DNA from 2 places in the Microbulbifer sp. GL-2 genome. Region 1 is predicted to be linked to the other one. Evidence: predicted binding sites of a transcription regulator. Region 1 holds the regulator's gene; the other holds the start of a gene.
What was found. The regulator LexA, encoded in region 1, represses DNA repair genes until DNA is damaged. The targets are predictions, from matches to a motif close to ACTGTNTNTANANACAGT.
Positions count from the first base shown of each region.

Region 2: GL2_RS14820 (YebG family protein) is a predicted target of LexA. The motif match lies at 3,424-3,441, and genes of this name have one in related genera.

Region 1 is NZ_AP019807.1:4,464,226-4,469,503, forward strand. It holds gene GL2_RS19310 (class I adenylate-forming enzyme family protein) at 1-449, opposite strand, end outside; gene GL2_RS19315 (TIGR00730 family Rossman fold protein) at 629-1,267, opposite strand; gene lexA (transcriptional repressor LexA) at 1,432-2,037, shown strand; gene GL2_RS19325 (hypothetical protein) at 2,113-2,370, opposite strand; gene GL2_RS19330 (DUF6586 family protein) at 2,482-2,970, opposite strand; gene topA (type I DNA topoisomerase) at 2,971-5,278, opposite strand, start outside.
Region 2 is NZ_AP019807.1:3,372,769-3,378,046, reverse strand. It holds gene GL2_RS14845 (sigma-70 family RNA polymerase sigma factor) at 1-537, opposite strand, end outside; gene GL2_RS14840 (DUF6249 domain-containing protein) at 547-1,350, opposite strand; gene GL2_RS14835 (hypothetical protein) at 1,422-1,718, opposite strand; gene GL2_RS14830 (DUF924 family protein) at 1,899-2,504, shown strand; gene GL2_RS14825 (LysE family translocator) at 2,504-3,121, shown strand; gene GL2_RS14820 (YebG family protein) at 3,499-3,792, shown strand; gene GL2_RS14815 (MAPEG family protein) at 3,933-4,328, opposite strand; gene GL2_RS14810 (amidohydrolase family protein) at 4,503-5,278, opposite strand, start outside.

The DNA.
Region 1 (5,278 bases):
TCAAAACTTGGGGCATTTCCGAGCGTACCACCAAAAGAAAGATAGCCTTTTTTTAATTTACCAATAAATCTGCTTGCCCGGACATCTCCACTTCGCTCAACGCCTATAATCAGTGATACTGCTGCACTTTTTTCAAGGGCATAGTCAATCTCTGGTGTGGTATATCTATAGTTTAATGGGACTACCACCAGCCCCACCTTCAAACATGCGAGATAAAAAATAAGTATCTCGCCGCAGTTGGGCATCAGGGATGCAACCCTATCCCCCTTACCTAAACCCATTGTGATCAACCCCAAGGCAAGGGCATTGATATCCCCCTGTAGCTCTCGCCAGGTCCAGGCCTGACTCCCGGAAACAAGTGCCACTTCACCAGGCTTACTTTTCAGGGCGGGCAGCAGGAGATTGGTTAAATTTGCAGGTCTCGACAATTGAGGGCCAAAAATTGGCACAGGCCAGCCTCCTGACTAAGGCACAAGCATCCCGTTAATCTGAGATAATCGGGAACAGGCATTTAGTGATATTTATAACGATTTCAAAAACCATCATATGGTCCAGAATGGATTTATGGGCAATATCACCCTAGCAACAGGCAGAAAAACCCTGCAACCAATTAAATAAATATTTTTTATTATTCCTTGTTGCGCATATATTTCATAATCAACTCCGCTGTCTCCTCGACAGTATCTACTATATGGAACAAATCCAGGTCGCTGGCATCAATACAGTTGCGCTCAAGCACTGTGTTTACCAGCCAATCATAAAGCCCTGCCCAGTAACGTTTACCAACCAGCACAATTGGGAAACGCCGCACTTTTTGTGTTTGAACCAGTGTTAACGCCTCGAATAACTCATCCAGTGTTCCATATCCCCCAGGTAACCCTACAAAGCCTACAGCATGCTTAACGAACATAAATTTACGAACAAAGAAGTAACGAAAATTTAAACTGATATCCTGGTAAGGATTCGCAGCCTGCTCAAATGGCAGCTCTATGTTCAATCCAATTGAAGTGCCAGGTTGATCGAAAGCACCACGATTGCAAGCTTCCATCAGCCCCGGTCCTCCGCCGGTAATCACCGGGATACCCTCCGCAGCCAATAGCTCCCCCAGTTTTACCCCCTGTTGATACTCCGGGCTGCCCTCCTCAAATCTTGCCCCTCCAAAAACGGTCACTGCTCCACTGAGCGGGACCAAACGTTCTATCCCATCAACCAACTCAGACTGTATCCGCAGGACACGCCACGCCTCTGGCATTTTCACATCCAACATTATTTTTTTCCCTCTTTGTCAGATCTTTCAACGATCGCTTTCATTCCTTGTTTTCATAAACAATGTAGCAGCTTATGAAGAGGCAGGTGTTAGGATTGCGTGAACCAAAATTCTGTATATAATCCCAGCAACTGTATATAAATACAGAAAAGCTAGGTAAATCTATGACCAATCTCACCGCACGCCAGGCTCAGGTATTAGAGCTGATCAAAACCTATCTCGATGATACCGGCTACCCCCCTACCCGAGCAGAGATCGCCCAGGAGCTGGGTTTCCGCTCGCCCAATGCCGCTGAAGAGCACCTGAAAGCATTGGCGCGAAAAGGAGCCATTGAAATGGTTGCCGGCGCGTCGCGGGGCATACGTATTCCGGATCATCAATCGGGCTTACCCATTGTTGGACGCGTAGCTGCAGGCAACCCTATTCTTGCTGCTGAGCATATTGAAGACTATTGCGACCTCCCTCCCAGCTTTTTCCACCCCCCTGCAGACTACTTACTTCGGGTGCACGGAATGAGTATGCGCGATGCAGGAATTTTGGATGGTGACCTTCTGGCAGTACAGAAAACCGAACAAATCAGGAATGGCCAGATTGTCGTTGCGAGAATTGACGAAGAGGTAACAGTCAAGCGCTTCCGGCGCAAAGGTAATCAGGCAACTGTGCAACTGCTGCCAGAAAATGAAGACTTTGAAACTATCCAGGTGGACATGCGAGACAAAAACTTTGTAATAGAAGGTTTGGCAGTGGGCGTTATTCGCCAGACTCCATAAAGCTCCCACCCAGCCCCCAATACAACAACAGCGGCCTATTGGCCGCTGTTGGATCACACTTTGTTAACCCTTCGATCAGTGGATCGTATGATTAACCGGCATTGACTCATCCTCTTCCTCAAAGTAGCCAGGCTCCAAATCATCCAGATTTTGTACTGCCTCAATACCGGCTTCCAGCATTGCGCGCGCTACGGCAACTTTGTGTTTTCTCAGAAACTGAAGACTCTCGGCTGAGAAAGAAATACTCACCAGAGGGTCCTCCTTGTGACCAGCGCGGCGCAATGCCACATCGCCATTGGCCAACTCAATAATTTCAAAAGTTTCGGAGGACATTCTCTTTTCCTTCACCACACATCAGTTTGCGCCCAGTGTACCACAGGCTAACTGGAAGTATCAGAGGCCTACAAACGGTGAAATATGGCACCCCGGTACCAGTACCTGCAACTAGCACTCTTCTAAATTGGCACGCTGCCTACGCACCAACTCACTCAGGGAAGCATGCCATTGCAGAAGCACTTCATCAGAAATAGTTACCAGCTCAGAAGCAGCGAGATTGTGCAGAGGAATAAGGTTGGGGCTATTGTGCTTAACCTCAGTATTTGATGGTGCTGAGACAAGCTGGGTCCAGGCCTGTAGTAACTGACTGAGCCAGCTACAAGGCTCCTCACTCAGCTGCTGCAGCTCTTTCACCTCAATACTGGCCCTACCTTGACTCTCAAGACTATCGGCAATCACCTGAAGGGAATCCGACGCAAGACCCAGCTGCAGCTGGTGGGAAAGCTCAGCAAGGAAAGCCCTATAAGCTTTCCAGAGCTGTAAAACGGCCGCCTCTTCCAGTGCAACCCTTTGCAGAGGAGTTTCACTGGAAAACTGCAGTAACAACTGAGTTTTGCGTAGAGCCGAAACTACCTGGCCAGTATGAGGGTTACTCATTTATTTCTTTGCAGCCACTTTTTTGCCCACGGGCTTACGCTTTGCCGCGGTAGCCCTGGTGCTGGTTTCAACCTGCCAGCTGCCACTACGATAGAACGCTTTCCAGCCGGTAGCTTTGCCTTCCTCCTCGGACTGGACATATTGCTCCTGGGTCTTTCGGCTAAAGCGAATTACTGTATCTCTTCCTTGGTCATCCTCCACCGGCGCCGAGAACAGAAAGCTGTATTTGGGGTCGATCTCACTCTTGTGAGGGAGCAATTCCTTCACAAGAGGTGCACGGGTTTCGCGGTTTTTGGGGAACTGGCTAGCAGCCAGGAACAGGCCCGAGGCTCCATCGCGTAATATGTAGTGATCTTCCACTTTCAAACATGCCAATTCAGGCATTGGTACCGGGTCCATCTTCGGCGGGGCAGGCTGGCCGTTTTTTAAAAGCTTGCGAGTATTTTTGCAGGCTTCATTGGTACAGCCAAAGTACTTCCCAAAGCGACCAGACTTGAGCTGCATATCACTGCCGCACTTGTCACACTCAATAATCGGGCCGTCATAGCCCTTGATTTTGAAAGTGCCCTGCTCTACTTCATATCCACTGCAATCCGGATTGTTGCCACAGATATGAAGTTTGCGGTGTTCATCAACCAGATAGCTATCCATCGCCGTACCACATTTGGCACAGCGGCGCTTTTCACGCAGTAATCGGGATTCCGCCTCTTCGTCCTTGTCCGCATCGACCGCTTCATCGCCGGAAACCAAATTCATGGTATTGGTGCAGCGTTCCTTTGGCGGCAGCGCATAACCTGAGCAACCTAGGAACACGCCGGTGGAACCGGTGCGAATCTGCATATGGCGTCCACACTTGGAACACTCAATATCTGTATCCGTCGGGGTATTGCGACGCATGCCGGCGTCACTGGACTGCGCTTTTTCCAGGCGAGAGGAAAAGTCCTGGTAAAACTCATCGAGCAGCTGCTTCCAGCCTTTGTCACCATCGGCCACCGCGTCCAGGGATTCCTCCAGGTTTGCGGTAAAGCCATAGTCCATCAGATTCTTGAAGCTCTCGCTTAGGCGGTCGGTAACAATGTCACCCATTTTTTCCGCATAGAAGCGACGATTTTCCAGGCGCACATATCCGCGGTCCTGGATGGTAGAAATAATCGAGGCATAAGTGGAGGGGCGGCCAATACCGCGCTTTTCCAGCTCTTTAACCAGCGCCGCTTCACTAAAACGTGCTGGTGGCTTGGTGAAGTGCTGTTTTGGATCCAGCTTCTCCAAAGCCAGTTTATCTCCGACTTTTACGTCGGGCAGTAACAGGTCTTCATCTTTCTTGCCCGTTGGAGGCGCCACCTTGAGGAAACCATCAAAGCGGATTACTCGACCTCGAGCACGAAGTTCAAACTCACCGGCAGTCACAACAATTGAAGTGGAGGTGAACTGAGCCGGTGTCATTTGGCAGGCCACAAATTGCTGCCAGATTAGGTTGTAGAGTCGCTCTGCGTCCCTCTCTACTCCGGATAGCATATTCGGTGCAATACGCACATCCGAAGGGCGAATTGCTTCGTGAGCCTCCTGCGCACCCTCTTTACTGCTGTAGCTGTTTGGCGTTTCCGGCAAGTATTTATCGCCGTAATTTTCGCCAATATATTCACGCGCCGATTCCACCGCCTCTTTACTGAGGTTGGTGGAGTCGGTACGCATGTAAGTAATATGGCCCGCTTCATACAGACGCTGAGCTAGGGTCATGGTTTTTTTAACACTGAAGCCCAGGCGGTTACTGGCAGCTTGTTGCAGTGTCGAGGTTATAAAGGGAGCACCGGGTTTGGAGTTGGTCGGCTTGTCGTCGCGGCCACTGACAACAAAATCACAGGATTGCAACTTTTGGGTAGCACTGCTCGCATCCTCCTCATTGGTGGGGCGGAATGCCTCACCAGCCTGCTTTTTCACCTCAAGGCGTAACTTATTTGCTTTCTTCGTAGCCGTGTCAGCAAAGAGGGTCCAGTATTCTTCCGGAATAAACGCGCGGATTTCACGCTCTCGCTCTACAACCAAACGAACTGCTACAGACTGCACCCGTCCAGCCGAGAGCCCGCGAGCCACTTTCTCCCACAACAGAGGCGACACCATGTAACCAACGATGCGATCGAGGAAACGACGTGCTTGCTGAGCGTTAACCCGGTTGATATTCAGGCGTCCGGGATCCTTAAACGCTTCCTGGATCGCCGACTTGGTGATTTCGTTAAATACCACACGGCGATAGCGATCATCGTTTCCGCCAATCGCCTCCCGCAAGTGCCAGGCAATCGCCTCTCCCTCA
Region 2 (5,278 bases), 1.1 Mb from region 1:
CTCGCGCCATGGCTGGAGCAAGCTACGCAGCTTGGCCCTCGCGCGATTTACATGGGATTTTACCGTACCTAGCGGCAACTTCATAATGCTTGCCGCCTCCTCATGGGAAAAGCCCCTCTGCATACACAAGTGTATCGCCTCGCGCTGGGCGTCGCTCAGGCTCCCCATTGCAGAGTTCAGGTCCCTTGCCATGCCCAGCTGCTGGGACTCTTCCACCGTCTCTTCCGCTTGTGCTCTGTCGACCGCGTCCTGATCCACTTCCGGGGCGTTCTTGCGCTTATGGCTCATGACGAGATTGTAGGCGATACGGTACAACCAGGTGCTGAACCGGGCATCCCCCCGAAATGCCGGCAACGCCTTATAGGCCTTAATAAAGGCCTCCTGCGCCATATCGTCCGCCAGGCCCTGGTCACCATCGCACAGCTGGCGGAGCGAGAATCGCAGCTGTGACTGATAGCGACGAACCAGCTGGGCATACGCCCGCTGGTCCCCGTCTTTGACGGTACGCCTGATCAATTCCTCATCATTGAGGTCCATAATCCGGTCCTACACCTGCTTGTTATCGAGCTTCCAGTTGATAAAGCGGGCCAGGCCGATGAACAGAGGGATCAGGCCCAGGCTACCCACACCAATTCCTGCCAGGGCGGTAAGCCAGATAAACACTGCGGCACCCACCGCAATCAGAGTAATACCTCGATCATTGGGATTCCTGGGACTATCGCCCTCAAGCATATCCAGCATCTCAGGTGGTACATCCCGGCCTTCAGCCACCATACGATTGATATTTTCCATCACCAGCTGCTTCTTGCGATAACTATTGCGAGTTACCAGCCAGACAATCAGCACCGGCATACCAAAGACGCAGATCAAAGCCAGCATTGGCAGCGTCACTACCTGGTGGAAAGCCTCGCCAGAATGAGATTCCTTCGAGTCATTGAATCGAGAATCATATTTTTTGGACAGGCCGATCTCAACATTCTCTGGAACACTGTCTAGGGCCTCCTCGACCACCTGTCCACGCTCATCGAGAATGCCCTTGCTCTCCAGCTTCTCGATAATTCGTTGACTCAGGGGGCCGCCAAAATCTGAGCCAAGATCTACCCTGACCTCACTGCGCTCTCCGTCCTCTCCCTCGGTTTTGATGGTGAGTACGCCATTGTCATCGCGCATAATGCGGACCCGTGACTCGGGAGCCTCCGGGGCCTCGGCATTTAGCTCAGGTGGAGCCGGGGGCTCGGGCAGTGCTATGTCCTCATCCTGTGCCCAGCTACCCAGGGCAGCGAATGCAGCTACCAGGGTTACCAGCCAGCGGGCACTCGCTCGCATGGATTGTGAATTTCTCGCTCTCATTGTTTGCTCTCTGATCTTTCTCTTTATTTGTGCTATTGCACCGTCGGGGGTATTCAAAACTGCTTTCGGTCTTACATGACTGTCAGGCGGCCTTTTGAATAGGGGCTCGGCGTAGCGCCTTGCTGGGGCTTATCCTCGGCAATATATATCGGATGGGGCAATCCGATGCCCTTAGAATCGCCCTTTGCTTGGCACTCGTTTAGCTTCAACATAAAGTGCTGGTCGGTCTTCTCGGTGAGTTGCCGGTGGATGTCTTCCACAGAAAAACCCAGCTCTGCCGCCTTGGCCTGTACGGCTTGCATGCCGCTAAGCGCCAATACCAGTACGGCGCAAAATTGTACCTTCTTAAATGATCCCGTAGTAAACATTGTGACCTCCAGACCGTTTTTCCTTGTACACCCTTATGACGGGCTCAGGCTGGAGTTTGGATGCAGGCGCGTAAAATTTTTCTCGCGCCACTTGCCGGGTAGCACGATACCCTTGCCTCCCTGGACCAGCGGGTGCAAAAGTCGCAATAATTCGGGATTCATTGCAGCGAGTTCAAATTGATGTCTTCAATAGCGGAAGTGCTGACATTCTGGTTCGGAGGCCCGGCACTGGATCACCCCCCATCCAATACACAACAGCAACGCTGGTTTGCAGCGACACCAGAGCTGGACCACGAGATACAGCACGATTTCAGAGAGGTTACCGACAGAGCCCTTGGAAATGCTCTAAGCCACTGGCGCCAGACCCTGCAAGGCGAGCTAGCTCTGATGCTGCTTTGCGACCAGTTCGCTCGTAACATCTATCGCGGCAGCAGCCTGGCCTTTGCAGGGGATCCACTTGCCCTCGATATCGCCGAGGGCATTCTACAACGCGGTGATACGGGGAATCTGGGCCTGTTCCAGCAGATTTTTGTCGGTATGCCACTGGAACACAGTGAAAAGCTCCCGATTCAACGCCGCTCCGTGGCATACTTCGGCCAGTTGCAGCAACAATACCAGGGTGACCAGAGTACTGCCCCATACCTTGCAACCCACTATCGATATGCCCTGGCCCACCAGGCAGTGATCGAGCAGTTCGGCCGCTATCCGCACCGCAATGCGGCACTTGGCCGCGAATCCACAGAAGAAGAGAAACATTGGCTGGCACAAGGGGGCGGCTTTAAATAATGGAATTACTTGGTTGGTTATCACTCGCAGGCATCTGCGCTCTCGGAGCCATGTCCCCTGGCCCCAGTCTCCTGATTGTTATGCGTTCTTCTGCCTCAGGACTCCAGCAGGGCCTGGCCAGTGCGATAGCTCATGGGGCCGGTGTCGCCATTTACGCAGCGCTCACCGCTTTTGGCCTCGCAGTTCTTATTACCAGTTCGCCACTGCTATTTAATATTCTGCAATGGGCTGGTGCCGCCATGCTGGTTTACTTGGGCTGGAAGGCCCTGCGTGCTCCCGCTCCGGGTTCCTCTACCACCCAACTGGAAGCACCCCGGCAGAGTGTCCGCCGCTCCATAGCCCAGGGGTTCGGTGTGGCTTTCTTTAATCCCAAAATTGCCGTTTTCTTCACTGCTTTATTCAGCCAATTTGTGTCTGAACAGCAGACTCTCACCACCAAACTGGGAATGGCTGCAATCGCTTCCGGGATAGATACTCTCTGGTATTGCATCATCGCTCTGGTTGTACACGCCAGTCGCAAGCGCCAGTTGGTGAATAAGCACCTTGGCCACCGCATCCAGCAGCTGTTTGGCCTTTTACTGATTGGCTTGGCCGCAAAGCTTGTCCTCACCATTTGATCTCCGCGGTGCTCGCCGCACCCATCCCCCTCCCATGCTAGATTCAGGGGACCAGTTGAGATACACGGGAGTAAAACCATAGCCCGGTTAATTGATTTTTTACTTTATCTTTTTTCAAAAAAACAGGCCCTGTTTAAGGGCCTGTAATAGCGGAGATTGCAGCCCGGCGCCTGGGGGGAGTACGCCGAACTGCGAAGCCAGATTATGACAGCCTGAAAAATTACTTGTGATCAGACTACCGCAACCCTCACTCCCCTGAGCGCAATCAATTCCCCGCCTATTTCTCAGCGGCTTCCGTTGACACTGAATATTTATACAGTTACTGTATTGCCATACAAACAAGTTGGAATGTCTGAAAGGCAATTGGGAGGCATAACATGGCCGTAGTAGCTGTTTGGAAATGCGATCGAGACGGAGCAATGTTCGACAACAAAAAAGATGCTGAAGAACACGATAAGATGCTGGAACTGGCTGCCAACATCACTTCACTCATTGAGCGCCACATCGAGGGCATTGATGAGCAGGTTGGCGAAGAGATCGGCCTGCTTCTGGCCAAACGTCGCGATGCACTGGCCAAAGCCTGTAAAGGCAAACCTGAAGCCTTACTAGAAGAGGAAAGCACAGAGGAAACCTCTGCAGAAACTGTTACACCTTTTGCTGCCAATCAGTAAGCGCTTGAAGTTTCATCCCTGTACTCTGCCCGGTTCAGCCGGGCTTTTTTATTAGGGCATCTTCGGCGGTCAAGCGGTTCCCTGGTGTCGCTGGCCATTCTTACCTCTCTCTAACCAACGGCACCTCTCTTAAATATTGTTTATAGCGCCTTAACAACCATAACAATATTAACTACCGCCAGCGCCAATATCACAACCCAGCTAATCAAGGTGCCCCAAAAACGCCCCATATGCGTCCCACCTTTACCTGCCGTCAAACCATAAGCATGAAAAACACGGGATAGGAAAAAAGAAATCCCAAAAATGTGTAGCCATAAATGTGACAGACCACCCAGCTCAGCAACCAACAGCAGCAACAAGGCTATAGGTGTATATTCAATCGCATTCGCATGCACCCTCACACGAATCTCATTGGAGCGGTCATCCCCTGTACCAATTCCTACACGTTTAGTGCGACGAAAATGCACTACTCTCAATGCCAGGTAGATAATCAGGATTGCACAGAGACTGGTATAAAGTGCCGTAACATAGGCCATTGGGTCGATCCTTTTTCTTATTTCTCAAGCCAATCGAATATAGCGCTAAAGATTGTGTCAGCGCCACACCGATCCTATACAACGGGCAAGGCTTATATGCTCATATTTTTAGCTGGTAACAAAAAAGAGCGGGCAATGCCCGCTCTTTTTTGTCACAAAGCTGACTAATCAAACTCAGTACTGATAGCCAAACCCATGGCCTTTGGCGGGCTTCAAATGGCGATCGCGCAGGCGGGTGGAGCGGGTTACCAGAGATTGAGGTTCACCCCCAATCAAAACCTGCTCTGGATAGCTGGTAACTTCCAGCGGATCACCGCTCCAGACTACGATATCGGCCACTGCGCCCTGCTCCAGGGTGCCACCTTCCAAACTGAAGATATCGGCTACGTTACTACTGATAGATTTCAGTGCTTCCTCATAGGGCAAGCCATGGGCAACAGCGTTACCCGCAGACTGACGAGAAAGGTACACATTGTGGGTTGAGGCGTAATTCGGCCCACTAATAGCCACTTTGACACCAGCCTTGGTGAGCAGAGCCGCGTTGTCCAGGCGTGCTCCCAGGCTTGAGAAGGAAATTGGCAGGTTATTAATAGCATCAATAACCACTGGCACCCGGGCCTCGGCCAGTTGATCCGCCACCATCCAGCCCTCGGCTGCACCCAGTACAACCAGCTTCACATTGAAGGCTTTGGCCAACTCAATAGCCACCAGAATATCGCTGGCGCGATTGGCAGTAATCACCAGCGGCTCTTTGCCACTGATTACTGGTTGTAGCGCTTCGAGGTCGGCCAGGCTGTAATCCAGCTCGCGCCACTCACCACGGCGAATAGCTGCACGGTTTTCCCGGTACTCACGGGCTTCCTTCAGAGCATTCTCAACCTTGGCGTAGGCATTGGCGCGACTGCCACCAGCTAACTGCGCACCCGCCTCCCCTAGGTAGGCCTTCTGGG